2 regions of the Paenibacillus sp. LBL genome follow, and region 2 is predicted to be linked to the other one. Evidence: a T-box and tRNA genes for the amino acid it is inferred to sense, from the RefSeq annotation. Region 2 holds a T-box; the other holds one or more tRNA genes.
What was found. A T-box is a leader RNA that pairs with one kind of tRNA and senses whether it is charged. The one in region 2 lies ahead of leuS (leucine--tRNA ligase), so its partner is inferred to be a tRNA-Leu.
Positions count from the first base shown of each region.

Region 1: it encodes a tRNA-Leu, which carries the amino acid that the T-box ahead of leuS (leucine--tRNA ligase) is inferred to sense. The anticodon was not compared.

Region 1 is NZ_JARXYU010000026.1:32,656-44,907, forward strand. Features, by position in the region: gene M2277_RS29695 (Tex family protein) at 1-175, shown strand, start outside; gene M2277_RS29700 (GNAT family N-acetyltransferase) at 365-808, opposite strand; gene M2277_RS29705 (CGNR zinc finger domain-containing protein) at 870-1,430, opposite strand; gene M2277_RS29710 (DinB family protein) at 1,577-2,047, shown strand; gene cmpA (cortex morphogenetic protein CmpA) at 2,155-2,286, opposite strand; gene M2277_RS29720 (hypothetical protein) at 2,370-2,717, opposite strand; gene M2277_RS29725 (SprT family protein) at 2,821-3,318, shown strand; tRNA gene M2277_RS29730 (tRNA-Asn) at 3,345-3,420, shown strand; tRNA gene M2277_RS29735 (tRNA-Ser) at 3,424-3,512, shown strand; gene M2277_RS29740 (Type 1 glutamine amidotransferase-like domain-containing protein) at 3,622-3,984, shown strand; tRNA gene M2277_RS29745 (tRNA-Glu) at 4,100-4,174, shown strand; tRNA gene M2277_RS29750 (tRNA-Lys) at 4,323-4,398, shown strand; tRNA gene M2277_RS29755 (tRNA-Leu) at 4,437-4,519, shown strand; gene M2277_RS29760 (KGG domain-containing protein) at 4,711-5,181, shown strand; gene M2277_RS29765 (AraC family transcriptional regulator) at 5,454-7,121, shown strand; gene M2277_RS29770 (ABC transporter substrate-binding protein) at 7,239-8,258, shown strand; gene M2277_RS29775 (FecCD family ABC transporter permease) at 8,297-9,304, shown strand; gene M2277_RS29780 (FecCD family ABC transporter permease) at 9,297-10,316, shown strand; gene M2277_RS29785 (alpha/beta hydrolase) at 10,339-11,928, shown strand; gene M2277_RS29790 (hypothetical protein) at 12,023-12,252, opposite strand, start outside.
Region 2 is NZ_JARXYU010000007.1:272,537-284,788, reverse strand. Features, by position in the region: gene yqeH (ribosome biogenesis GTPase YqeH) at 1-406, shown strand, start outside; gene M2277_RS17765 (shikimate dehydrogenase) at 460-1,320, shown strand; gene yhbY (ribosome assembly RNA-binding protein YhbY) at 1,428-1,718, shown strand; gene nadD (nicotinate-nucleotide adenylyltransferase) at 1,779-2,369, shown strand; gene yqeK (bis(5'-nucleosyl)-tetraphosphatase (symmetrical) YqeK) at 2,353-2,931, shown strand; gene rsfS (ribosome silencing factor) at 2,928-3,275, shown strand; gene M2277_RS17740 (CvfB family protein) at 3,272-4,171, shown strand; gene M2277_RS17735 (class I SAM-dependent DNA methyltransferase) at 4,215-4,985, shown strand; gene M2277_RS17730 (sugar phosphate isomerase/epimerase family protein) at 5,309-6,175, shown strand; gene M2277_RS17725 (Gfo/Idh/MocA family protein) at 6,204-7,373, shown strand; gene M2277_RS17720 (Gfo/Idh/MocA family protein) at 7,397-8,482, shown strand; gene M2277_RS17715 (AraC family transcriptional regulator) at 8,548-9,432, shown strand; T-box leader at 9,473-9,729, shown strand; gene leuS (leucine--tRNA ligase) at 9,818-12,252, shown strand, end outside; gene comER (late competence protein ComER) at 12,240-12,252, opposite strand, start outside.

The DNA.
Region 1 (12,252 bases), on a different contig from region 2:
TGATATCGGCATCAAGAGCGACGGTCTGGTGCATATTTCCCAGCTGAGTGATGGATTTGTGAAACATCCGATGGATGTTGTCTCCGTGGGAGATAACGTTACGGTATGGGTGCTGAACGTTGATTTGAAGAAAGGCCGCGTCGGTTTGACGATGCGTAAGCCAAAGGACCAGTAACAGGATCCCATATTAGTTCAACACCTGGCCGACAGCAATCCAAGCAATCCCCGGATCGAACGAACCTTACGCAATGGCGTATAAAATGATGAAAGAGCCGTATCTCCCATTGGGAGTTACGGCTCTTATTCGTTCTACTGCTTGTGAAGCTCAGACAGCGGCATACCGCTGCTTTTTATTACCCAGAGCTTACCCGTCATGGGTCAGCTTTAGAAGCAGGACGTTTTTATCGTATGTTTTGAGGCACCAGTGATATTTTTCTAAAATCCGGGGATTGGCATTGGAGGCAGGGGCATCGAATGCATGAAAGCCGAATTTCTCATAGAAATGCTGCAACTCTTCAAACGGAATGCAATACACCGTCTTGAGGTTCTGTCTTTTCGATTCTTCTACCAGGTATGAAACGAGCTCTTGTGCAAGGGATTGTCCTCGAAATGCATCCAGTATATAAATGCCGCCCATCTCAGCCTCATGCGCATTCAACATAACCAGTCTGCCAACACCGGCATAGTGGCCTTGAGACATAACGATGGCAATGATTTCATTCTGTAGCTTGCTTGGCATAAATCCGATTTGTTCATACTGCCGGTTAACCCAAGCTAATTCTGCTTCAGTAACCCTCTTTATACTCATGATTTTTACCTCCAACCCATTTAAATATAAGAAACGATCTACTGAGCGCCCTAACCCTAGCCTAGTTCTCGATATCGGCTTGCTGCTTTTTCTTCGCCCGAAACCGTCTCACTTTCATGAGGTTGCCACAGGCCTTGTCATCACAGTATCGCTTGGAGCGGTTGCGCGTATCGTCGTAATACACCCACAGACAATCCGGGTTGGTGCAGATGCGGAATCGAGTCAGCTCGCCTTGTTCCAAGGTTTGCGCAAAAGAACCCGCTATCTCCGCGGATAACACCTGCAAATCCGGATTTACAGGGGTGTAGGTCAGCACGAATTTCTGGTCCCCCTGCATCCCAAGCTGGCGCACGACTGGCCCTGCGGCCATCCAGCGGTTCAATTCCTCCAATTGCTGGCGGGAAGGGGGTTCTCCCGCAACGATGTGCTGCACGCATTTTCGGAGGAAGGAGCGAAGCTGTTTTAACAGATCCAGTTCATCCGATTTTAGCGGCAGGGTCATTTGAAGATGATATTCGTTTATAAAATCGGTGAGCCAATCCTCACGATAAAGCCTGTCCTCTGACCGGCCGCTGCCTCTCCAGTCATGCCATTCACTGTTCAGAAAATCATCCCATAACATGAAACTCATCCTTTCTCATTCCATTATTGTAACAAGTAAAAATTTATGTTGCTAGTTACTTGTAATGGAGGCGGCAGTATGTTAGTTTATCAGTAACGATCTATTTTATTTAAGGTAGTTACATATTAAAATGGAGGCGATCGAATATGAACATGCGAGAACTGTTGTTACTTTACTGGGATAACGCTATGGAGCAGGAGGACTGGTATCCGCCGCTTCTTCCTGCGCTGAAGGATGTGACGGCTGAGCAGGCTCTTTGGAAACCGGAGGGGGAGGCAGCGAATTCCATTTGGGAGAACGTGCAGCATTTGCTGTATTATAAGCAGCGGCTGCTCGCAAGATTGGAAGGGACACCCCTAAGTAACGAAGGAATCGGCAATGACGAGACTTTTCTCATACACGATCCAAGCCAGCAGGCGTGGGAAACAGCTCAGGAGCAGCTGAAGGAAGTTCATACTGCGCTAAGACAAAAAATAGAACAGATGCCGGAAGAAGAGATCACCGAATCTCCACAGCGGATAGCCAGCTTAATTACGCATGATGCATACCATACGGGACAAATTATTTTTCTGCGGAAGCTACAAGGCTCCTGGCCGGCTAAGCGCAGCTTTCTGTAAGTTGCAGTAGATCGTGCTCCCCTTCAGCTATCATGATAAAATACACACAAAAATAAGCCGGACAGCAGTCCGGCTTATTGTCATACTTATGGATCGGTTGCAGCGCCCTATCGGGCATTCGAATTCTCTTCGCCCGGTGAATTCCGGTAAAAGTACCAGCACTCGTTCAGCAGCTTGATCTGACGTCTGTCCTTTTTACGGAAAGCACGTATTAATTGATTGCAGAGCCATTGCGGCAAGGGTATCTCCTCCTCTTGCTAATTCCATCTGTATGGATAGCATATGGGGAAAAAGCCCAAAGCGTGCAGGTCTACCTCGATTATTACGCCTCTTCCTCGTACCACTGCTCAAGCTGGGCTTGAAGAGCCCGAATCTCGGTTAGCAGCGAGATGAGTGGATACTCTGTTTCGTTAAGGGAAGCAAAAGCCTGCTCAAGCTCATTTATGTAGTCCAGACCACCTTGAATGCTCAGCGATTCCTGCAGCAGATCAAGATTGTCGCATTCAGCTACAGCAAGAGGCAGCTGAGGTTTGCCTGGGGCGGTGAGTTTATCGATTTCCTTGTTAAGGCGTAAATTCAGAGCACTGAGCTGGTAAGCGTGGTCACCAGGCATTTCGACGAACTGCAGCCCCTCGTGTCCCTTTAATATAACGTAACGCATGTTCGGCATGATTGCAGGTTCTCCCTCCATACTTTCTACTTGACAGTGTAGCCCAGAGAGAAGTTAAAATTCAAGTAGCATTTATAAGGTAAAGGAAGGATCAGATATTGTTATGATGAACGAGATGAGCAATGAAGAACTGCAGGCTTGGGTTGAGAAAATTTCGCTGGAGAGCTTCCGGGTTCCGTTCAGGCATCAGGCGACCTTTAACCGGCGTTTGTCCTCAACGGGCGGCCGGTATTTTATGAAGAGCCATCATATCGAGATCAATCCGCATCAGCTTGCTACGCACGGCAGGGAAGAGGTCGAGAAGATTATTAAGCATGAGCTGTGCCATTACCATTTGCATATTGCAGGGAGGGGGTATCAGCATCGGGATGCCGATTTCAAAAAATTGCTGCAAGCCGTTGGAGGAAGCCGATTCTGCAAATCTTTGCCGAAGGGCAAGGCAACGGGTCGCCAGCCGGAACCTTATCGCTATATGCTGCGCTGCGGCGCCTGCGGGACCGAGTATTTGCGGAAACGGAAGATGAACCCGGCCCGGTACAGGTGCGGCAAGTGCAGCGGACGTCTTACGCTTCTATCGCTTGACTCCCCTAAGAAGTCATGATAAATTATTAGTATTCTATTTAATGTTCCCTGATAGCTCAGTTGGTAGAGCACTCGACTGTTAATCGAGTTGTCACAGGTTCGAGTCCTGTTCGGGGAGCCATATGGAGAGATACCCAAGTGGCTATAAGGGGACCCTCTGCTAAGGGGTTAGACTGCGTAAGTGGTGCGAGGGTTCGAATCCCTCTCTCTCCGTTTAGCGTTACATCGAAGAAAGCTCCCATCACAAAGTGATTGGGGGCTTTTTTTTGCAAAGGGATGAGAACCCTGGATAGGGTTCGTCGGAGCATAAGCAGCGTTAGGCATACGTCGCAGTCTCGGTGTTTTATTAACGGGGTTAAGCGCTGGCTCCATATGCTGGTTTGAAGAAGGGATTACAGATCCGCTGAATGCACCCTTGTACAAGCTTGAGGGGTTGGGTATGCTGAAGGGAAGCCATTGCCCTCACTATGATGGCGAGAGTAAGAGAAGGCCGTCGTACCATAATCTTGTACTTAATGGTGAGGCGCAATCCGGATATGCTGCCGATGATGGGGCTGCTTTGCATTTTATAGATGAACAGCTGCATAAGATCGTAAGCTCGAGAGTGGACGCTCATGCATACCATGTGCAGGGTGTGGGAAATACCGTCACAGAAACGCAGCTAGCGGCTGGTTTCTTGGGCTGATTATGGGCCGAAAAAACACTGAAAATAAATATTAAAATTTACGAAAAAAAAGCTTGCCAGCATTTTTAAATTTATGCTATACTCAATCTTGTCGTCACGGCGACGTGGTTAAAGTGGCCCGTTGGTCAAGGGGTTAAGACACCTCCCTTTCACGGAGGTAACAGGGGTTCGAATCCCCTACGGGTCACCACTTTCTTATATAACCTCAGGGATGAGAACCCCGTCGATTCGTCGGAGCAAGATCTTCGTTAGGATAAGCATCGCAGTCTCGAACGAAGAGAGGTTATTCCCTACAGGTCACCATTTTTCTTATATGGCAGCTGCAAGATTGTCATCGAGAGCCATTAGCTCAGTTGGTAGAGCACCTGACTTTTAATCAGGGTGTCGAAGGTTCGAGTCCTTCATGGCTCACCATTTTTTATTTAGTATCGATGGATGTACCCTTGTATTATGCGGTAGTGGTGGAATGGCAGACACGCTATCTTGAGGGGGTAGTGGGTGTATACCCGTGGAGGTTCGAGTCCTCTCTACCGCATACAGATTTTGATAAAAAGTCCCGCACTTTGTGCGGGGCTTTTTTTTCGTGTATATCAATACTTTGTGCAGGATGACCTTGATGCAAACTTGCGCATTTATGCAAAATTTATGTTTCATCGCCGTTCACAAGGTTAATATGATACCGTGGACGAGCAACAACTTCCAATAACCTATAAGGAGTGATTCAGAATGGCTAAGAACAACAACAATGGAAAGATGAGCCGTGAAGAAGCAGGACGTTTAGGTGGAGAAGCTACTGCGAACAACCATAACAAAGAATTTTATCAAGAGATTGGACGAAAGGGCGGGGAGGCAACCTCTCGTGCTCATGATAGAGATTTCTACCAGGAAATCGGCAGGAAAGGTGGAGAATCTACGTCTAATTCGCATAATCAGGAGTTTTATCAGGAGATCGGCCAGAAGGGCGGAGAAGCTACTTCGGATACCCATGGCAAGGACTTCTATGAGGATATCGGACGCAAAGGCGGAGAGTCAACCTCAAGCTCACATGGACGTGAGTTCTATCAAGAAATCGGCCAGATGGGTGGAGAGTCGAGAAATCAGAACCATACCGAAGATGCCAAGATGAGCCGCGAAGAGGCAGGCCGCAAGGGCGGCGAGGCCCGGGCTCGCAACCGGCAGCGCCTTCGGCGGAATTAACCCTGAATATGCGGGCCTAGGAAGAGGCTCCTCATGGAGGGGAAGGAAAATATCGCATTCTAAAGACCCACCTGTATGTACCTTCATTAGATATATCCCATTTGAAGAAGCAGTCATGACTCCCTGTGGAGGCAAGGCTGCTTTTTTATGTTGGGTCTATACTTGTGACAATTCTGAAAAGAGGATGGTCCCACTGGACATTTGACAGGGTGTGTGATAATTATATGATAATGATAACCATTCTCATTAATTAAGGTTGGGATCTAATATATATGTTAAATCTGATGAGCAATAGCAGTGATAAGAATGATCCGAAAGAATACGGAGGGCTGATGGCCCGTTTATGGAATATCGATATCGTTCATGGACACAGCTTGTCCCTTGACCAACAGCTGACCGTACAGTCGGCCCTGGTCGTCCCCCTTAGCGGGGAGGCCTCTTTGCAGCAGGCAGAACAAATCACCCGAATGAATAAGGGGTGTGTTTATTTTTGTGCGGCGGGATCCACGTTTGGTATTACGAGCGACGATCATCGAAGTGTGGAGGAACAAGAGTTGACGGCGGTTGCGATCCTTCATTTTGGTTTTTATGAAGGCGAGTTGGGCTGTGGTCGATTGCATGAGGTGGACGACGCAGCTTTCACGCCCTATGACGGCATATTCGTTGTCAGCTCCCCTGACCGCTTGAATCTTGTCTGCCGCACGATGCACAAGGAATTTCACAGCAAGGACCCCCTAAAACAGTGGAGGGTACAGATTGATTTTCAAGAGCTGTTATATACAATGGTCGCTGGATGCGGTCCATACGCCAAGAACGACAAGAGACAAGCGCTGGAGCGGGTGAAGGAGTATATTGAAGAACATTATAATGAAGATTTAACGATCGACGAACTAGCCGGCCTGTCCGAGCTGAGTCCTAAATATTTTGTAGAGGTGTATAAGAAGACGTATGGTCATAGCGCGATGGACTATTTGGCGAATGTGCGCTTGAACAAGGCGAAGCAGCTGATGCTGGGTTCGGATTCTTTGCTGCGGGAAGTTGCGCATATGGTGGGATACAAGGATGAGTTTTATTTTAGCCGCAAGTTTAAGAAGGCATTTGGAATCTCTCCCTCGGTGTATATGAAGACAAGGAAAAATAAAATGGCCCTGTATGGTTCAACTACCCTACTGGGCTATGTCATGCCGCTGGATTTCACGCCATATGCAGCTCCGCTTCATCCCAAGTGGTCGCAACACTATTATAATGTTCTCGGTCCGGATATTCCGGTGCATCTCGATGCGTACCGTCAGAATCATAATAAATATGCGAATCTGGAGAAGCTTGCTTCGGCGCGTCCGGAGCTTATTGTTTGTGCATACGGAATAGAAGAATGGGAGAAGGACCAGCTTCGGCTGATCGCCCCTCTCTACGAGATGCCGGGAGAGCATGAGGGATGGCAGAGCAATCTGCTTGGGTTGGCGGAAGTGCTGGACAAGCTGCCGGAGGCGGAGCAGTGGATTGAAGGGTTTCATCGGAAAATATCGTCCTACCGCGAGAAGCTCCCCCCTGGCAGGATGGGACAGCGGACCCTTTTGACCGCACGCCTGCATCAGGATGAGCTGATGAGTTACAGTCATCCGGGCATGAAGGAATTATTATATGATGATTTTAATTTCCAGCCCGCGCTGTCTTTGGATTTCGAGAACGGCAGGGGGCTGACGATGGAGCAGATCAAAGAGAGCTGCGCAGGGCATATTCTGCTTCTGATTCGTCAGGATTCCGAGACACTGGCCCATTGGAGAAGATTGCAGGCTACGCCGGAATGGATGACGCTCCCAGCAGTGAGAGAGGGATCATTCCATCAATTATCCTCTTATCCTTGGCGCGAGTACTCGCCCATCGCGATGGAGCATATGGCTGAGGAGGCCTTCCGGTTGTTTTCCGGAAAATGTCCATGATGAATCCGGTTATTTGTCCATGGTGAAAAAAGGGCAAATCCTATACCATAATCAATAATGATAATCATTATCAATTATTAAGTGATCATTGATCATGGAAGGGGTAAATGGAGAGAGATGAAGAGAATGAAATGGGTCTTAGGGCTGTTGATGGTATTCACTTTGGTGTTATCCGCTTGTGGAGAGGGCAACGAAGTTAAGGATACGGACGCAGCAAGCACGAACGGTGCGGCAGAAACGAGCAAACCCGCGGAGGAGAGCACTTCGAATGAAGAAGCGAAAACCGCTGAGTCAGATACAAAGGTTGTGAAATACCTCGATCAGGAATACACACTTCCGGCAAAAACGGATCGTATTGTCATCACCGGTGCGGTTGAAGCGATGGAGGACGCCATTGTACTGGATGTAAATCCGGTTGGAGCCATCACCTTCTCAGGCAAATTCCCGCCGATGTTTGAGTCGATTACGAAGGAAGCCACGTCGGTCGGTGAGAAAATGGAGCCGAATTTTGAATCGATCCTGTCTCTGAAGCCTGATGTCATTTTGGGATCGTCCAAAGCCAAACCTGAAGTTATTGAACAGTTGAACAAAATTGCGCCTACGATTCCATACTCCCATGTGTCAACCAACTGGGAAAGCAACTTGAAACTGCTTGGCGAGTTAAGCGGTAAGCAGGAGCAGGCTGAGCAGGAAATAGCCAAATATAAAGAAGATTTGGAAGAAGTCAAAACTACCCTTGGAGATAGCCTGAAGGACAAGAAGGTTCTGGCGATTCGTATTCGTGCAGGCGAGATGTACATATACCCTGCCGGCGTATTCTTTAACCCGGTGTTGTATGAGGATTTGGGGATTGCAGTACCAGCAGAAGTAGCGGCAGCCAAGGCACAGGAATTGATCTCAAAAGAGAAAATTGCGGAGATGAATCCGGATTATGTATTCGTACAGTTCTCACCAGATGAGAACAAGGATACGCCCAATGCACTGGAAGAGCTGCAGAATGATCCAATCATGAAGAACCTGAACGCATTCAAGAACGGCACCGCATTTGTCAATGTGGTCGATCCGCTTGCTCAAGGCGGAACAGCATACAGCAAAATTATGTTCCTGAAAGCTGCAGTCGAGAATCTGACTAAGTAAATAAAAGTTCCAGTATAAACGTATAAGGCGTGTTGTTCATGGGGTTCAAAAAATCACTGCCGGCTGTCATCCTTGTGATGGCCCCGGCAGTCTGTTTATTACTCATAGCGGCCTCCATCCTGTATGGGGCCAAGAATATTACGATGGATACCGTCTGGGATTCCATCTTTGCTTTTGACTCGGAGAGTGTTGATCATCAGATTATTATGAGCTCCCGAATGCCAAGGGTAGTAGGCGCGATGCTCATCGGTGCCTTCCTCGCGGTTTCAGGAGCTTTAATGCAGGGCATGACGCGGAACTATCTGGCTTCACCATCCATTATGGGGGTGTCTGACGGTTCTGTGTTTGCCGTCACGCTGTTTATGGTATTTATCCCGAATGCCAGCTCCAATATGTACATCGTCAGTTCATTGATCGGTTCGGCCATCGGGGCTGCCGTTGTGTTCGGATTGGCGTGGCTCATACCGAATGGGCTCAGTCCGGTTCGGCTGGCTATACTCGGTACCGTGATCGGTACGTTTCTTAGCGGGACTGCAGAGGCGATAGCCGCCTATTTTCAAATCTCGCAAAACATCAGCTTCTGGTACAATGCCCGGCTGCATGCAATGGACCCTGAGCTGATCAAGCTGAGCATTCCTTTTGCTATCGTTGGTCTATGCCTTGCCATCGCATTGTCCAAATCGATCACACTCCTGTCGCTTGGAGATGAGACGGCCAAGGGGCTTGGTGTGAATACATGGCTGATCAAAGCCCTCGCGATGCTGGCGGTTGTTATTCTGACAGGCGTGTCGGTGGCGCTGGCGGGCAAGGTTGCCTTTGTGGGCTTGATTATCCCTCATATAGCCCGGTTCCTGTCAGGTTCCGATTATCGATGGATTGTACCCGTCTCGGGAGTATTAGGCGGCATGTTTCTTGCGTTATGTGATATTCTTGCGCGCTTTGTGAATTTCCCGTTTGAAACGCCGGTCGGTGTCATTACATCAATAATCGGGGTTCCTTTCTTCCTGTATCTGATCAAGACGAGGGGAGGGGCGCAGCGTGCGTAACACGTATTATCGATTCCCGCTTGTGGTTGCTGGAGGAATTGCTATTGTCTTGACGGCGATATACTTCAGTTTGACGAACGGAACCTTTGACATGTCGATTAAGGAAGTATTCCAGACGCTGCTCCGGTTGAATCCCAATTCGGACTTCGATCTCGTTGTGTTTGAATTCCGTCTTCCGCGCATTGTACTTGGTGCACTCGTAGGATTTGCGCTGGGCATGGCCGGGGCCGTTATTCAGGGCGTAACGCGTAATGGACTTGCAGACCCGGGCATTCTCGGCATCAATGCCGGCGCAGGCATGGCGGTTGTTCTGTTCATGTTCTTACTGCAGGGGCAGATCACGATGTCAGGCTGGCTTGGGGTTATGATGATGCCCATGTTTGGCGTTGCAGGCGGGTTAGCAGCGACAACGGCCATATTTATGTTTGCCAGAGAAGGCGGGAAGCTGGACCCGCAGCGGCTTATCCTGGTGGGTATTGCGATTGCTTCCGGTTTTGGGGCCATAACGATGTTCTTCTCTCTCAAAATGAACCCGTCGGATTACGAGATGGCCGTAGCTTGGCTGGCCGGCAGCCTTCACAGTGCCAATTGGAAGTTCGTGGTCACTATGCTGCCTTGGCTCATTATTTTGCCGCCTGTTATATGGTTCCGCTCACAGGTGCTCGACTTGTTCCAGCTTAGTGAAGAAAGCGTGAAGAGTGTAGGGGTATCTGTAGAACGTGAGAAAAATATTTTGCTGCTGTGCAGCATCGGCTTGATCAGCGCGAGTGTTGCCGTGTCCGGCAGCATTGGATTTGTCGGTCTGATCGCTCCGCATCTGGCCAGACAGCTGGTGGGACTGCGGCACAGGCATATCATACCTGTCAGCGGCATAGCCGGGATGGCGATTGTTGTCATCGGCGATTTCATCGGCCGAACGATATTTGCTCCGGCCGAACTGGCTGCAGGGATTGTGGTGTCTGTGATCGGAGTGCCTTATTTCATCTATCTATTGATTCGCATGAGAAAATAAAAGAAGCTTTCGGGAGGATTACATGAATCGTTATCAGCAGCTGGTGGTTGAGAACAGGGAACTCAAACTGTATTTGCCTCCTTCTTATCAGGATGATTCGGAACGCTTTTATCCTGTTGCCTATGTGCAGGATCATGGAGATTTGTTCATGGACTGCCTGAATTATGTGGAGCATTTGTTTTCAACCGGGCAATTGGATGAAGTTATCCTGGTCGGAATATCACCTGTAAACCGCAATGATGAGTATACGCCATGGCCGGCAGATTCTCTGCTGGATGGGAATCCCCCCTTCGGAGGGCAGGGCAGAGCCTACGTAGACGAAGTGGCTGACGTCATTAAAGTCCACATTGACGGACAATACCGGACACTACCTGAGCCTGGACATACGGCGATTATCGGCGGCTCCTTTGGCGGGCTGATCTCGATGTTTGCGGGATATTGGCGTCCCGAGAGTTTTGGAAGAATCGGGATGCTGTCGGCTTCGCTGTGGTATGAGGGGGTTATGGATTTCATCAGGCAGCAGGGGAGCCTGCCAGCCAGCCTGAGGGTATTTATGTCTGTGGGGCGTCAAGAGGGTGTATATAAGAAAAATGCACAGAAGAATATGTTCCCTAATAACCTTGAGGCCCATCGGTTTTGGGGTGAAAATGGGATGAGCAAGCAGCGACTGCAGCTGAAGGTAGATCCGGATGGAACCCATGACGCCATCTTTATGGCCAGAAGATTTCCCGATGCACTGCAATGGTTGTTCATGAAGGAGGCCCAAGGGGAGGAGCTGAAGGCGAAGCAAGCTCAGGGTGAGGGGCCAAGCGCCCAGCCTAACGACAGCTTGTTTCACATACCCGGGACGGTGACCTGGTCTATGCAGTCCGACCTTACGGGCCGTGAATACCGTATCTTCATCGCCGAGCCGATGGGACCTCCGCCCGAGGGCGGGTATCCTGTGTTGTATTCACTGGATGCCAATGCTACCTTCGGATCGCTTGCAGAGGCGATTCGCATTCAGTCTCGTACGCCCCGCGGCATCCCTGCGGCTCTTATTGTGGGCATCGGCTTTGACAGCGACAGTCCTATCGTGAGTAATGAGCGTTTCTATAACTTTACGGAATATGCGGATACCGATGAGCTGCCGGTCCGTCCCAATGGATTTCAATGGCCGGAGACAGGCGGTGTCGAGGCATTTCATGCGTTCATCGAGGATCAGCTGAAGCCAGCAGTAGAACGGCAGTATCCGGTAAACCTTGCGAAGCAGGCGTTATTTGGGCACTCGCTGGGGGGTTATTTTACCTTGCATACACTGTTTACCAGGCCGCAGGCCTTTCAGCGGTACATAGCGGCATGTCCCTCCGTATGGTGGAAGAACTACATGCTGTACAAGCAATGGGAAGAAGGGAAAGCGCGTATACTGCAAACTGGACAGCGCAAAGAGCTGCACATATATGTCGGAGCTCAGGAGAAACCGTCCATGGTTCAAGACGCCAGAGAGCTGTATGCGTTTCTCAAGGGGCAAGAAGACGTGCTGGAAACCGCTTTTACCGAAATTGAGGGGGAAGGGCATGTATCGGTGCTGCCGGCTCTCATAAGCCCTCTGCTTCGTTTTGTGAGCGCGTAATATACGAAAGATCGCCGAATGATGAATAAGCAGCTTCGCCTTCCGTATTATTCGGATGACGAAGCTGCTTATTTGTGCTGTATTATGTATTCATCTAATCAGGTATCTGGGGATCATCCAGGATGGAGGAATATTTGGGGTATAATCTGCGGATGCAATCGGGACAAATATCATGTGTGAATTCAATCGGGAGACGACTCTCCAAATAGCTCTCGACCGGCTCCCATTCTTCGGCATGGCGCACGTATTTGCATACGGCACAGATCGGAATGTGTCCCGGCAAGGGATAGCTGTGGGCCAGTGCTTGCTCCAGCAGCAGCTCCT
Region 2 (12,252 bases):
GGGGACAGTGATGCCGGAGAATCCGTTGAAACCGATGGTATACCAGCTGAACGAGGGTCAGACCCTGTTCTTCGGAGGTTTTGGCCGCTTTGACTTTTTGCAAGGGGAGCATCAATCCTTCACTTGCTTCATCAGCGGCCGATTAGGCATTCATCGGACCAAGCTGGAACGGGCGGATTCGTTGTTTGAGGAGCATGCCGGAGAGCTCCTCTCGCCCCCGACTAAGGAACGGCTTGAGGAATTACCGGAATGGACAAGACATGAAATCCGTATACCGAAGGGAACGCGCCAAGACGTGTTTATATCCGGCCTCGGCTGGATCAAGATCAACGGTGAGCAGGGTGCGCTTGTAGCGGTTCATGCACCGAAAGGAATCAAAGTTCTGTCGCGTCCATCCTTGATATAAGTGACTCATCCATAGGTGCACCATTGGCTTATGGCGGGAGAGGCGGAGGAGAAATGAAAGAGAATTCATGGATCGAGCGTGATTACCTGCTCCTTGGCGTTATGGGGGATCCCATCGGCCACTCGAAATCGCCGGCCATGCATAATGCGGCCATAACCGCACTGGGGTTATCGGGCGCCTATGTGCCGCTTCATGTACGTCCGGAAGGATTAGGGGAAGCGATCCAGGCTGTGAAAGCGTTGGGGTTTCGGGGGGTAAACGTTACGATCCCCCACAAGGTGGAGGTTATGAAGTATCTGGATGTCGTTGATGAAGGGGCGCGGCAGATCGGCGCCGTCAATACCATCGTCAATGACAACGGCACCCTAAAGGGTTACAATACGGATGGCATCGGATATGTTCGTTCATTGAAGGATGAAGCGTGTCCCGACCTCAAAGGGAAGCGCATTGTTGTCCTTGGAGCCGGAGGCGCTGCCCGGGGTATTATTTATGCCCTTATCGGCGAAAAGCCCGAGACGATATCGATCGTGAACCGGACAGCCGCCAAAGCGCTGGCGCTGGCTGAGGAATGGAGCTCGCTTGCCGACTTGAGGGGATACGGTGAAGATTATGCCGAAGAGGCATTGCTTACAGCGGATGTCATTATCAACACAACCTCTGTAGGCATGTTTCCCCGGATTTCGGAGATTCCTATCCCTCAAGGGCACATCCCGGAAGGGATCGTGGTCAGCGATCTGATCTATAACCCGCTGAAGACTGAGCTTCTCCGGCAAGGTGAGTTGCGGCAATGCACTGTGCATGGCGGACTTGGGATGTTTATCAACCAGGGTGCGTATGCACTGGAGTATTGGACGGGATTGACGGCACCTGTGCAGGCCATGAATGAAGCGGTTCTGAGCAGCTTTCAAGCCTGAACCGGTGCATCTTGTTTATTGATTAATGGTGAAGCAAAAGCTACAATATAGCTTTCGACCAATCCGTTGGATTTAATAATTGAATATTTAAGGAGTAATGACCAAGCATGTTAACAGGAAAGCAAAAACGACATTTACGTTCCCTTGCGCACCATCTGGATCCGCTGTTCCAGGTAGGCAAGGGAGGAAGCAACGAGCATCTGATCCGCCATATTTCCGAGGCGATTGAGAAGCGTGAGCTGCTGAAAGTATCCGTATTGAACAACTGCCTTGAAGATCCTCGGGAAATCGCGCAGGAACTTGCCGAGGGAGCCAAAGCGGAATTGGTGCAGGTCATCGGCAAAACGATCGTGCTCTATAAAGAATCCAAAGATTACAAGACCATCGAACTGCCATAAGGGAGCACGTTGCTCCTTGTAAGGCAGTAGAATAACTCTCTATAAGGGGAGGCGATCCGGATGAAGGTAGGGATAATGGGTGGAACCTTTGATCCCATTCATATCGGGCATATGCTGGCAGCCGAAGCTGCACGGGATACTTATGACCTGGATGAGGTATGGTTCATGCCGAGTCATATCCCCCCGCACAAGGAAGATGCCGGCGTAACCGGACTCATGCGGCTGGAAATGACGGCCGAGGCTGTAGCCGACCATCCGTCCTTTCGTACATTGGACTGGGAAGTGCAACGCGGCGGAGTTTCCTACACCGTCGACACCGTCAGAGAGCTGCGGGATACGTATCCCGAGCATGAATTTTCGTTCATTATCGGAGCGGATATGGTGGCATACCTTCCCAAGTGGAACCGCATTGAGGAACTGGCGGAAATGCTCACCTTTATCGGGCTCAACCGCCCCGGGACCAAGCTGTCCGTGGATGAGCTGCCGGAATTTCTGCGTCAGGTGGTGGTCACGGCGGAGATGCCGCTGATCGAAATATCCTCCACCCTGATTCGGGATAGAGCGGCATCGGGCTTGTCCATCCGTTATATGGTACCGGACCGTGTTTATGATTATATTGTTAGGAGCGGTATATATGCTGTACAGCCGTGAGAAACTGATTGACGCTGTATCCTCCCAGATGCCGGCCAAACGCTGGGAGCACACGCAGGGCGTAATGGAAACCGCCGTCATCCTGGCCGGCCGGTTTGGAGCCGACCCGGTTAAGGCAGAGCTGGCAGCCATCCTGCATGATGTTGCAAAATATTGGCCTGTGCAGAGGCTTCACCAGATGATGGTGGATCATAAACTCTCCGAAGAGCTGCTCCATTACGACAAGCAGCTCTGGCACGCTGAGGTCGGTGCTTTTGTAGCGCAGCAGGAGTATGGGGTGACGGATGCCCAGGTGCTTGACGCAATTCGTTACCATACGTCAGGACGCATAGGAATGACGCTGCTGGACAAGGTGGTCTGCCTTGCGGATTACATGGAACCGGGACGGGATTTTCCCGGGGTGAATAATATTCGCGAACTGGCCAACCATAGCCTTGAAGAGGCGCTTGCCGCCGGTTTTGATTCCACGATCGGACACCTGCTATCACGCAGACAAATTATTTATCCGTTGACGGTATTAGCCCGCAACGATCTAATTAAGCAATTGGAGGCGAATTCATGACGTTGAAACCGAATGAGTTGTTAAATGTGGCAGTTGCCGCCGCAGAAGATAAAAAGGCAATGGATCTCGTTGTTCTGGATCTCAGAGGGATTTCGCTAATCGCAGACTACTTTGTCATCTGTCATGGTAACTCGGATACCCAGGTGCAAGCGATAGCAACCGAAATCCGCAAACGGGCCCATGATGAAGGCGTAGCTCTTCGCGGACTGGAAGGAATGGACGCAGCCCGCTGGGTATTGATGGATCTTGGGGATGTTATCGTGCATATTTTCCACCGCGATGAGCGCGAGTATTACAATATCGAGCGTCTGTGGTCGGATGCTAAAGTGGTGGAGAACGTATGAGTTTAATTGCCGGCACATTGACGGAGCTGGTTGTATCCAGAGAAGTTTCTCCTTACGGTTATTTTCTGGATGGCGGCGATCGGGATGTGCTTCTTCACTATTCGGAGCTCACGGGCAAGATTGAACCGGGGGACACGGTAGAGGTATTTATTTTCTTTGATACGGAAGATCGCTTGGCTGCAACGATGAAGAAACCTTATCTGACACTGGGTGAAACCGCGAAGCTGCAGGTGGCGGATGTTCATCCCCGTCTTGGGTGTTTTCTTGAGATGGGGCTTGGCAGACAATTGCTGCTTCCAATCCGGGAGTTGCCTGAGATGCGGGAACTGCATCCGGTCGTGGGAGACTATGTGTTTGTCATTATGGAGCATGACAAGCAAGGGCGTCTTCGGGCGAAGCTTGCCGGCGAGCAGGAGCTGGCTCCGCTTTCGTTCCATGCGCCTGATTCATGGAAGGGCGAATGGTTCACAGCCCTCGTCTATAAACCGCTCCAGATGGGCACATTTGTCATCATTGACGGAGGCGTGGTCGGCTTTGGTGCAATCGGCATGATCCATTCCTCCGAACGGACACGCATGCTGCGCCTTGGCGAAGAGGTCAAAGTCCGGGTGAGCCATATTCGGGAAGATGGAAGGGTCAACCTGTCCATGGTTCCGCAAAAAGAGATCGGCCGGACAGATGATGCCGACCGGCTCCTTGCTTTTCTGAAGGAGCGCCCGGGCCATGCGATGCCGTATTCGGATGATACACCGCCCGATATCATCAAGCAGCGATTTGGCATAAGCAAATCCGCTTTCAAACGTGCGCTTGGCAAACTGATGAAGGACGGGCTCGTTACCCAGAAGGACAGCTGGACGTATATGGTCAATAAAGAAGAGAATACCGATTCTAAGTAACAACCCGGATCATAGGGGAAGCTTCTAGGAAAGTGGTGTCATCATGTTGTCTTACCGCAAGTTTGCTTACGTATATGATCAACTCATGGAAGACATGCCTTATCCGGATTGGATCCGCTTTGCGAGAACAGCCTGGGATAAACACGGAATGCCAAAAAGCGTTGCGGAGCTCGGGTGCGGAACTGGCAGTATCACCATCCCGCTGGTTAACTCCGGATTTGAGGTAACAGGTATTGATCTGTCAGCGGACATGCTGTCCGTTGCCAGACGCAAGCTCGAGGGAACACCGCAGGGGCACCGTTTATTTCGGGAGGGCAGCGTCCGCTGGGTACAGCAGGATATGCGCTCCTGGGAACTGCCAGAGCAGGTGGATTCTGTCATTTCATTTTGTGATTGTGTGAACTACCTGCTGGAGGAGAAGGACATACGCTCCACTTTTGCACGGACTTACAGCGGTCTTAAGGAAGGCGGCACGTTCCTGTTTGATGTGCATCACCCCAATACGCTGATTCGTTATGACGAAGAGCAGCCATTCGTTCTGGATGAACGGGAAGTGTCCTATATCTGGACATGCGACCTGGATGAACGTCGTTGTGAGATTGAACATCATCTTTCCATTTTTGCCAGGGACGATCAGGATCCTTCCGTTTACCGCCGCTTTGAGGAGACTCATGTCCAGCGCGGATACGACCCGGAATGGATGAGAGTTGAACTGGTGAAGGCCGGATTTCGGGATGTGAAATGTTATGCCGATTTTGAGTGGATTGAAGCAGGGCAGGATGCATCCCGGCTGTTCTACGTTGCCGTAAAATAATGAATACTTATGATAAGGAAGGCACTCTTACCGTCTGTTCCAGGACGGCAGGGGTGCTTTTTTGCGTTAAGGACGGTTGATTGTATTCAAAGACACTTCTTTTCCGCTTTGTTTGACTGTGGTTAAGGTTCGGATACAGGGATATGGGTTTGCCTCCTGGACTGTGCTACGATGTTGGAGAGAGAGAAAAGACAGAAATGAGAGCGCTATCTGCAAGGTTGGTTCTATGAATCTATGACGCTCTGAATGATAAGAAATGAGTCCAACGATGATCAAATGTTGCTCATGCAAATTCACAGGTCTGAAGAGAGGATGACGGAATAATGAAACTGTCTGTTTTTACAGTCGCAACACCTGATTTGCAGCCTGAGGCGCTGGCTAAATCAGCGGCTGATGCCGGTATTGAGGGCATTGAATGGCGCTTCAAGGAAGTTCCAGCCGATGCCGCAGAGGAGAAGCCTTCCTTCTGGCGTCATAATCGATGCTCAATAGATCCGGGAGGCACGGAGGAGGATTGGCTTAGATTCCGCCAAGCTGCCGACAAGTTTGGACGGCGCAGTCTTGCGGTGGTCCCCTATCTGACCTGTGGTGATGTGGAAGCAACGGAAAAGGTCATGCAGGCAGCCAAGCTGATCGGAGCTTCATTTATTCGCGTGGGTATTCCGGGATATGACCGAAAGCACAACTACAATGAACTGTACGATCAAGCGGTACGGTATTTACACGAGGTTCAGGACTTGGCAGCGGCTTATCAAGTCAAGGCATTGGTGGAGACACATCATCTGACGATTGCGCCGAGTGCGGGACTAACGCACCGTCTTGTATCCCACTTCAATCCACAGCATATTGGGGTGCTGTATGATCCGGGCAATATGGTCCATGAAGGGTATGAGAATTACCGAATGGGCCTGGAACTGCTGGGTCCCTATCTGGCTCATGTCCATGTTAAGAATGCAGGATACCGCAAGACTCCATCAGAGGATGGAAGCACGGCAGTCTGGTCTGGAGAATGGGTTTCTCTTGCCCAGGGAGCCGTTCCGTGGGTGCAAGTGATACAGGATTTGCATTCGGTGGGCTACGATGGTTATTTCGGGATTGAAGACTTTAGCGGTACGTATGAGTCTACGGAGATGCTGCTCCGTTTTGCCGAGCAGATGAAGGTGTGGGCAGATCATAAACAGCGCGTGTAGACATTCATTCACAAGGGAGGTAAGAAATATGGATCAAGTAAGAGTAGCCGTCATTGGACTCGGCATGGGATTCTCGCATGCCAGAACGCTTGCAGCAGGCCGGATTGCCGGAGGGAAACTCAGCGCTATATGTGACCTCAACCCGGCTAAGCAGGAAGAGGCGAAGGCAACACTGCCCTCGGATGTGAAAATCTGGAATGATGCGGATGCTTTAATAGCTTCGGGAGAGATCGATGCGGTGATCATTGCCACGCCGCATTATGCACATCCACAAGTGGCGATAAAATGCCTCAGTCATGGACTCCACGTCCTGATCGAGAAGCCGGCGGGCGTCTATACCAAGCAGGTTCGGGAAATGAACCTTGCCGCTGCGAGCAGTGGCAAAGTCTTCTCGATTATGTATAACCAGCGCTGTAATCCGCTGTATAAGAAGCTTCGGGAGCTGATTGCAGACGGCGAGCTTGGTGAGATCCGGCGGATGAACTGGATCGTAACCAATTGGTACCGGTCCCAAAGCTATTATGATTCCGGCGGTTGGCGTGCAACCTGGGGCGGTGAAGGTGGAGGCGTGCTGATCAACCAGTCTCCGCATCAGCTGGATTTGTGGCAGTGGACGACCGGAATGATGCCGAAGAGGATTCGTGCCTTTTGTTCGTTTGGCAAATACCGCAATATTGAAGTGGAAGACGATGTGACGGCTTATGCTGAATATGAGAATGGTGCAACGGCAGTTTTTATTACCACAACGGGCGAAGCGCCTGGAACGAACCGGTACGAAGTGACGGGGGACCGTGGAAAAATCGTCATTGAGGACGGAAAGCTTACCTTCTGGCGCCTTCGCGTTCCGGAACCCGAATTCAATCAGCAGTATACCGGAGGTTTTGGAGAACCGGAATGCTGGAAATGCGATGTGCCGATCTCGGGTGATAATCCTCAGCACAGCGGTATTATTCAAAATTTTGTGGATGCCATTCGTCAAGGCACGCCGCTGATTGCGCCGGGCGAAGAGGGGATCCACGGATTGACGCTGTCAAACGCGATGCATCTGTCCACCTGGACCGATCATTGGGTGGATCTGCCCTTGAACGAAGATTTGTATTATGAGCTGCTGCAGGAACGCATTGCCCAATCTTCCAGCCAGAAGACCGTCAGAGAGGTTGGACCGGTTGATATGAGCAAAACGTTCGGAACCTATTAATGAACCGTCAGGAGGCAATCGGTATGGATCGCAGTAATGGAATGCTCTATGCGCCGGTTGGCAAAGCCCAGCCGGTGTGCAAGCCCGGGGATTTTGTCTTTGCCGCCATGTCGCTGGAGCACGGACATATATACGGCATGTGTAACGGATTAATTGAAGCGGGGGCAACTTTAAAATGGGTGTATGATTCAGACCCCGCCAAGGTAGCGGCTTTTCTCGAGACCTATCCTGGCGTAACCGCCGCTTCCTCCGAGGCACAGGTGCTCGAGGATGCGGAAGTTCATCTTGTAGCGGCTGCCGCCATTCCATCGGAGAGATGTGAGCTTGGTTTGAAGGTTATGTCACACGGCAAGGATTATTTTACCGATAAGACGCCGTTCACCACCCTGGAGCAGGTAAGCGCGGCACGTGCAAAGGCGGCAGAGACAGGCAGGAAGTATATGGTTTATTACAGTGAACGGCTGCATGTGGAGAGTGCGGTCCACGCGGGTCGGCTGATACAGGACGGCGTGATCGGCCGCGTGGTGCAGGTGATGGGAACAGGACCGCACCGCTTAAATGCTCCATCCCGTCCGGACTGGTTTTTCCGCCATCAGCAGTATGGCGGCATATTGTGCGATATCGGGTCCCACCAGATTGAGCAGTTTTTGTTTTTTGCAGGCTGCCGCGATGCCAAGGTGCTCAGCAGCAAGGTGGGCAATTATGCGAATCCGGCCTACCCGGAGCTGGAGGATTTCGGAGATGCGACACTTCTCGGAGACAACGGGGCCACGAATTATTTCCGTGTCGATTGGCTGACGCCTGGGGGCCTTGGTACCTGGGGCGACGGAAGAACCGTTATTTTGGGAACGGACGGATATATCGAACTTCGTAAATACATTGATATTGCCAGACATCCACAAGGCGATCATCTGTATTTGGTTAACGGCGAAGGGGAGTTTCATATGGAGCTGCAGGGCAAGGTAGGCTATCCGTTTTTCGGCGAGCTGATCCTGGATTGTCTGGAACGGACCGAGTTTGCCATGTCCCAGGAGCACGCCTTCAAGGCTGGCGAATTATGCGTGATTGCTCAGAATGAGGCCGTGCGCATTCAAGAAAATCATATATAATAGAGAAAAACTCCGCGATGTTCAGGGGTTCTACAACCCCAGGCCGCTAAAGGGGCGATTCTCTTATGTCCTCGTCATCATCCAAAGGGCTGCCAAGCTTCGAGTGGATGCAGCTGAAAGAGCCAATAGATCTGAGCTATTATAATGAACAGCCCCTTATCAGCGGGCAGTTCCATTCCCATGCCTTTTATGAAATCTATTATTTTCACGAGGGATGCTGCACCTATCTAATCGGTGACTCTGTCTTTGCGCTGAAGCCGGGGGATCTGCTGCTGATGAATGGTTTGACGCTTCATTGTCCGAGTGTGGAACCCGATTCCAGATACGTAAGAAGCATTCTGCATTTTGACCCGGCCTGGGTGTGCAAGGGGCTGTCGGAATCGGCCAAGACGATCCTGCTGGACCCCTTCGATACGCTCCGGAATCATCGTATGACCCTAACCGGGACCAATCGGGAAGAGTTCGAGGCCCTGCTGGCCGATATTCATCGCCTGTCAGCGTCCACGACCCACTACCGCCAGGAACGCATGACCTTGCGCATCCAGGAGTTGATGTACGTCATTGCAGGCTGGTGTCAGGCCGCTGTACAGGGTCAGGACTCGATCTCAGAGAAGGAGCGGCATGTCCAGCATGTGGTATCGTTTGTCGAGGAAAATTATATGCACGATCTGACGCTGGAGAGAATCGCCCGCGATATGCATATTACCAAGCATTATCTATCCTCCTTATTCAAGGAGGTGACGGGAACAACGGTGTTTAAATATTTGTATCACCGGCGGATCAACCAGGCTAAAATTTTACTGCGGCTTCACCCTTATCTGAGCATAACGGAGGTCAGCCAGGCATCCGGGTTTAAGCATCTGGCTCATTTCAGCCGGATGTTCAAATCAATGGTCGGAACGACACCGGAGCATTACCGCAGGAGCGGAGATGAACTTTCGTTGACTTGATCGTACATTTTGGGTATAATAGCCACATTAAAATGGTAATATGAAAGCGATGATGAGGATCAGTACTTCCGCATTCGATCATGCAGAGAGCCGGTGTTTGGTGAAAACCGGTTGACGATAGGAATGAACTCGCCTCGGAGCAATGATGTTAACCCGGCCGCTGAATGGCTATTTCAGCAACTGGCCGATGAAGCATTGTCGTCTCATCCGCGATAAGGATGCAAAGGGAGTGAAAGGCAAAGTATGCCTTTGGCTAACTAGGGTGGTACCACGGGAATCAAACCTCTCGTCCCTAGCGATCAACGCTATGGATGATGAGGTTTTTTTGTTTTTGGACAATGGCATCAGGCCTTGTCTCTCGAATGTGAAGGAGGAGCATTGAAGTATGACGGACAATCAGACAACCGGCCACGGCTATATCCCGCAGGCCATCGAACCGAAGTGGCAGCAGTACTGGGACGAGAAAAAAACGTTTAAAACCGAAGAGGCATCATCCAAACCGAAGTTTTACGCACTGGATATGTTCCCATATCCATCCGGCGTAGGCCTGCATGTAGGGCATCCGGAAGGATACACGGCAACAGATATCGTGTCCCGTTACAAACGGATGCGAGGTTACAATGTGCTGCATCCCATGGGATGGGATGCTTTCGGACTCCCTGCAGAACAGTATGCGATGGACACAGGCAAGCATCCCCGCGAGTTCACCGTGCAAAATATCGATACGTTCCGGCGCCAGATCAAATCCCTCGGATTCTCGTATGACTGGGACCGGGAGATCAGCACCACCGATCCGGAATATTTCAAATGGACCCAGTGGATCTTTATCCAGCTCTATAACCGCGGCTTGGCTTATGTGGCTGAAGTGCCGGTTAACTGGTGCGAAGCACTCGGTACCGTGCTGGCGAACGAAGAGGTCATCGATGGCAAGAGTGAGCGCGGAGGACATCCGGTCGTTCGCAAGCCGATGCGTCAATGGATTCTGCGTATTACCGAATATGCAGAGCGCCTGCTTGAGGATCTGGATGAGCTGGACTGGAGCGAAAGCCTGAAGGATATGCAGCGCAATTGGATTGGCAAATCCACGGGTGCCGAGGTTCGTTTTGACATCGAGGGTTACGATGGCCATCTGGAGGTATTTACAACCCGCCCGGATACACTGTTCGGCGCTACCTACTGTGTGCTGGCACCGGAGCATGACCTTGTGGACAAAATTACGTCAGCGGATCAGCGCGAAGCGGTGAAGGCTTATCAAGTTCAGGCTTCCCGCAAAAGTGATCTGGAGCGGACGGATTTGGCAAAAGACAAAACCGGTGTCTTTACCGGAGCATACGCCATTAATCCGGTGAGCGGCGCTAAAGTGCCGATCTGGATTGCGGACTATGTGCTGGCAGGTTACGGAACAGGAGCCATTATGGCGGTTCCGGGTCACGACAGCCGTGACTGGGAATTTGCCAAACAGTTTGGTCTTCCGATTATTGAAGTCGTTCAGGGTGGAAATGTCGAGGAGGAAGCTTACACCGGCAGTGGCGAGCATGTGAATTCCGGTTTCTTGAACGGGCTGGATAATGAAGCGGCTATTCAAGCGATGAATGAATGGCTGGAAAAAGAGGGCAAGGGTCAGAAGAAGGTAACTTACCGTCTGCGTGACTGGCTGTTCAGCCGTCAGCGCTATTGGGGCGAGCCGATTCCGATCCTGCATCTGGAAGACGGAACGATGAAGACCGTGCCGGAGGATCAGCTTCCGCTGCTTCTCCCGGATGTCGATCAGATCAAGCCGTCCGGTACCGGTGAATCACCGCTGGCTAACGTTACGGAGTGGGTGGAAACGGTAGATCCTGAAACCGGCATGAAAGCCCGCCGCGAGACCAATACGATGCCGCAATGGGCAGGCAGCTGCTGGTATTATCTGCGTTACATCGATCCTGACAACCATGATGAATTGTGCTCCAAGGAGAAGCAGAAGGAGTGGCTTCCGGTTGACTTGTACATCGGTGGCGTGGAGCATGCCGTGCTTCACTTGCTGTATGCGCGCTTCTGGCACAAAGTATTGTATGACCTGGGTGTTGTTGATACGAAGGAGCCATTCCAGAAGCTTGTCAATCAGGGCATGATTCTTGGCAACAATAATGAAAAAATGAGTAAATCCCGTGGCAATGTCATCAATCCGGATGACATCGTTAACGAGTATGGAGCCGATACGCTGCGCGTATACGAGATGTTCATGGGGCCGCTGGAAGCGACCAAGCCATGGAACACCAACGGCGTTGAGGGAACGCATCGCTTCCTCTCCCGTGTATGGCGCCTGTTCATCGGTGACGACGGTCAATTGAATCCTAGAATCGTTGAGGGCGAGGGTACGGACGAATTCAAACGTACGCTGCACAAAACGATCAAGAAAGTGACCGATGATTTCGAGCATCTGCGCTTTAACACAGCAATCAGCCAGCTGATGATATTCATCAACGAGGGATACAAGACGGATGAGCTTCCACGGAAGGCCATGAAGAGCTTCGTTCAACTGCTTTCCCCGCTTGCGCCTCACCTGGCTGAAGAGCTGTGGAGCCGTTTAGGCTACAGCGAGAGTGTAACCTATGAGCCATGGCCTGATTTTGACGAGGCTTGGACCGTAGAGGCAGAAGTTGAGATTGTTGTTCAAGTCAACGGCAAAATCGTAGAACGTGCCAAAATCGCGAAAGACATGGATCAAGAAGCCATGCAACAACATAGCCTCTCCCTTCCGAATGTCAAGCAGGCGCTGGAAGGAAAGAGTGTACGCAAAATCATTGCCGTACCGGGTAAACTGGTCAATATCGTGGC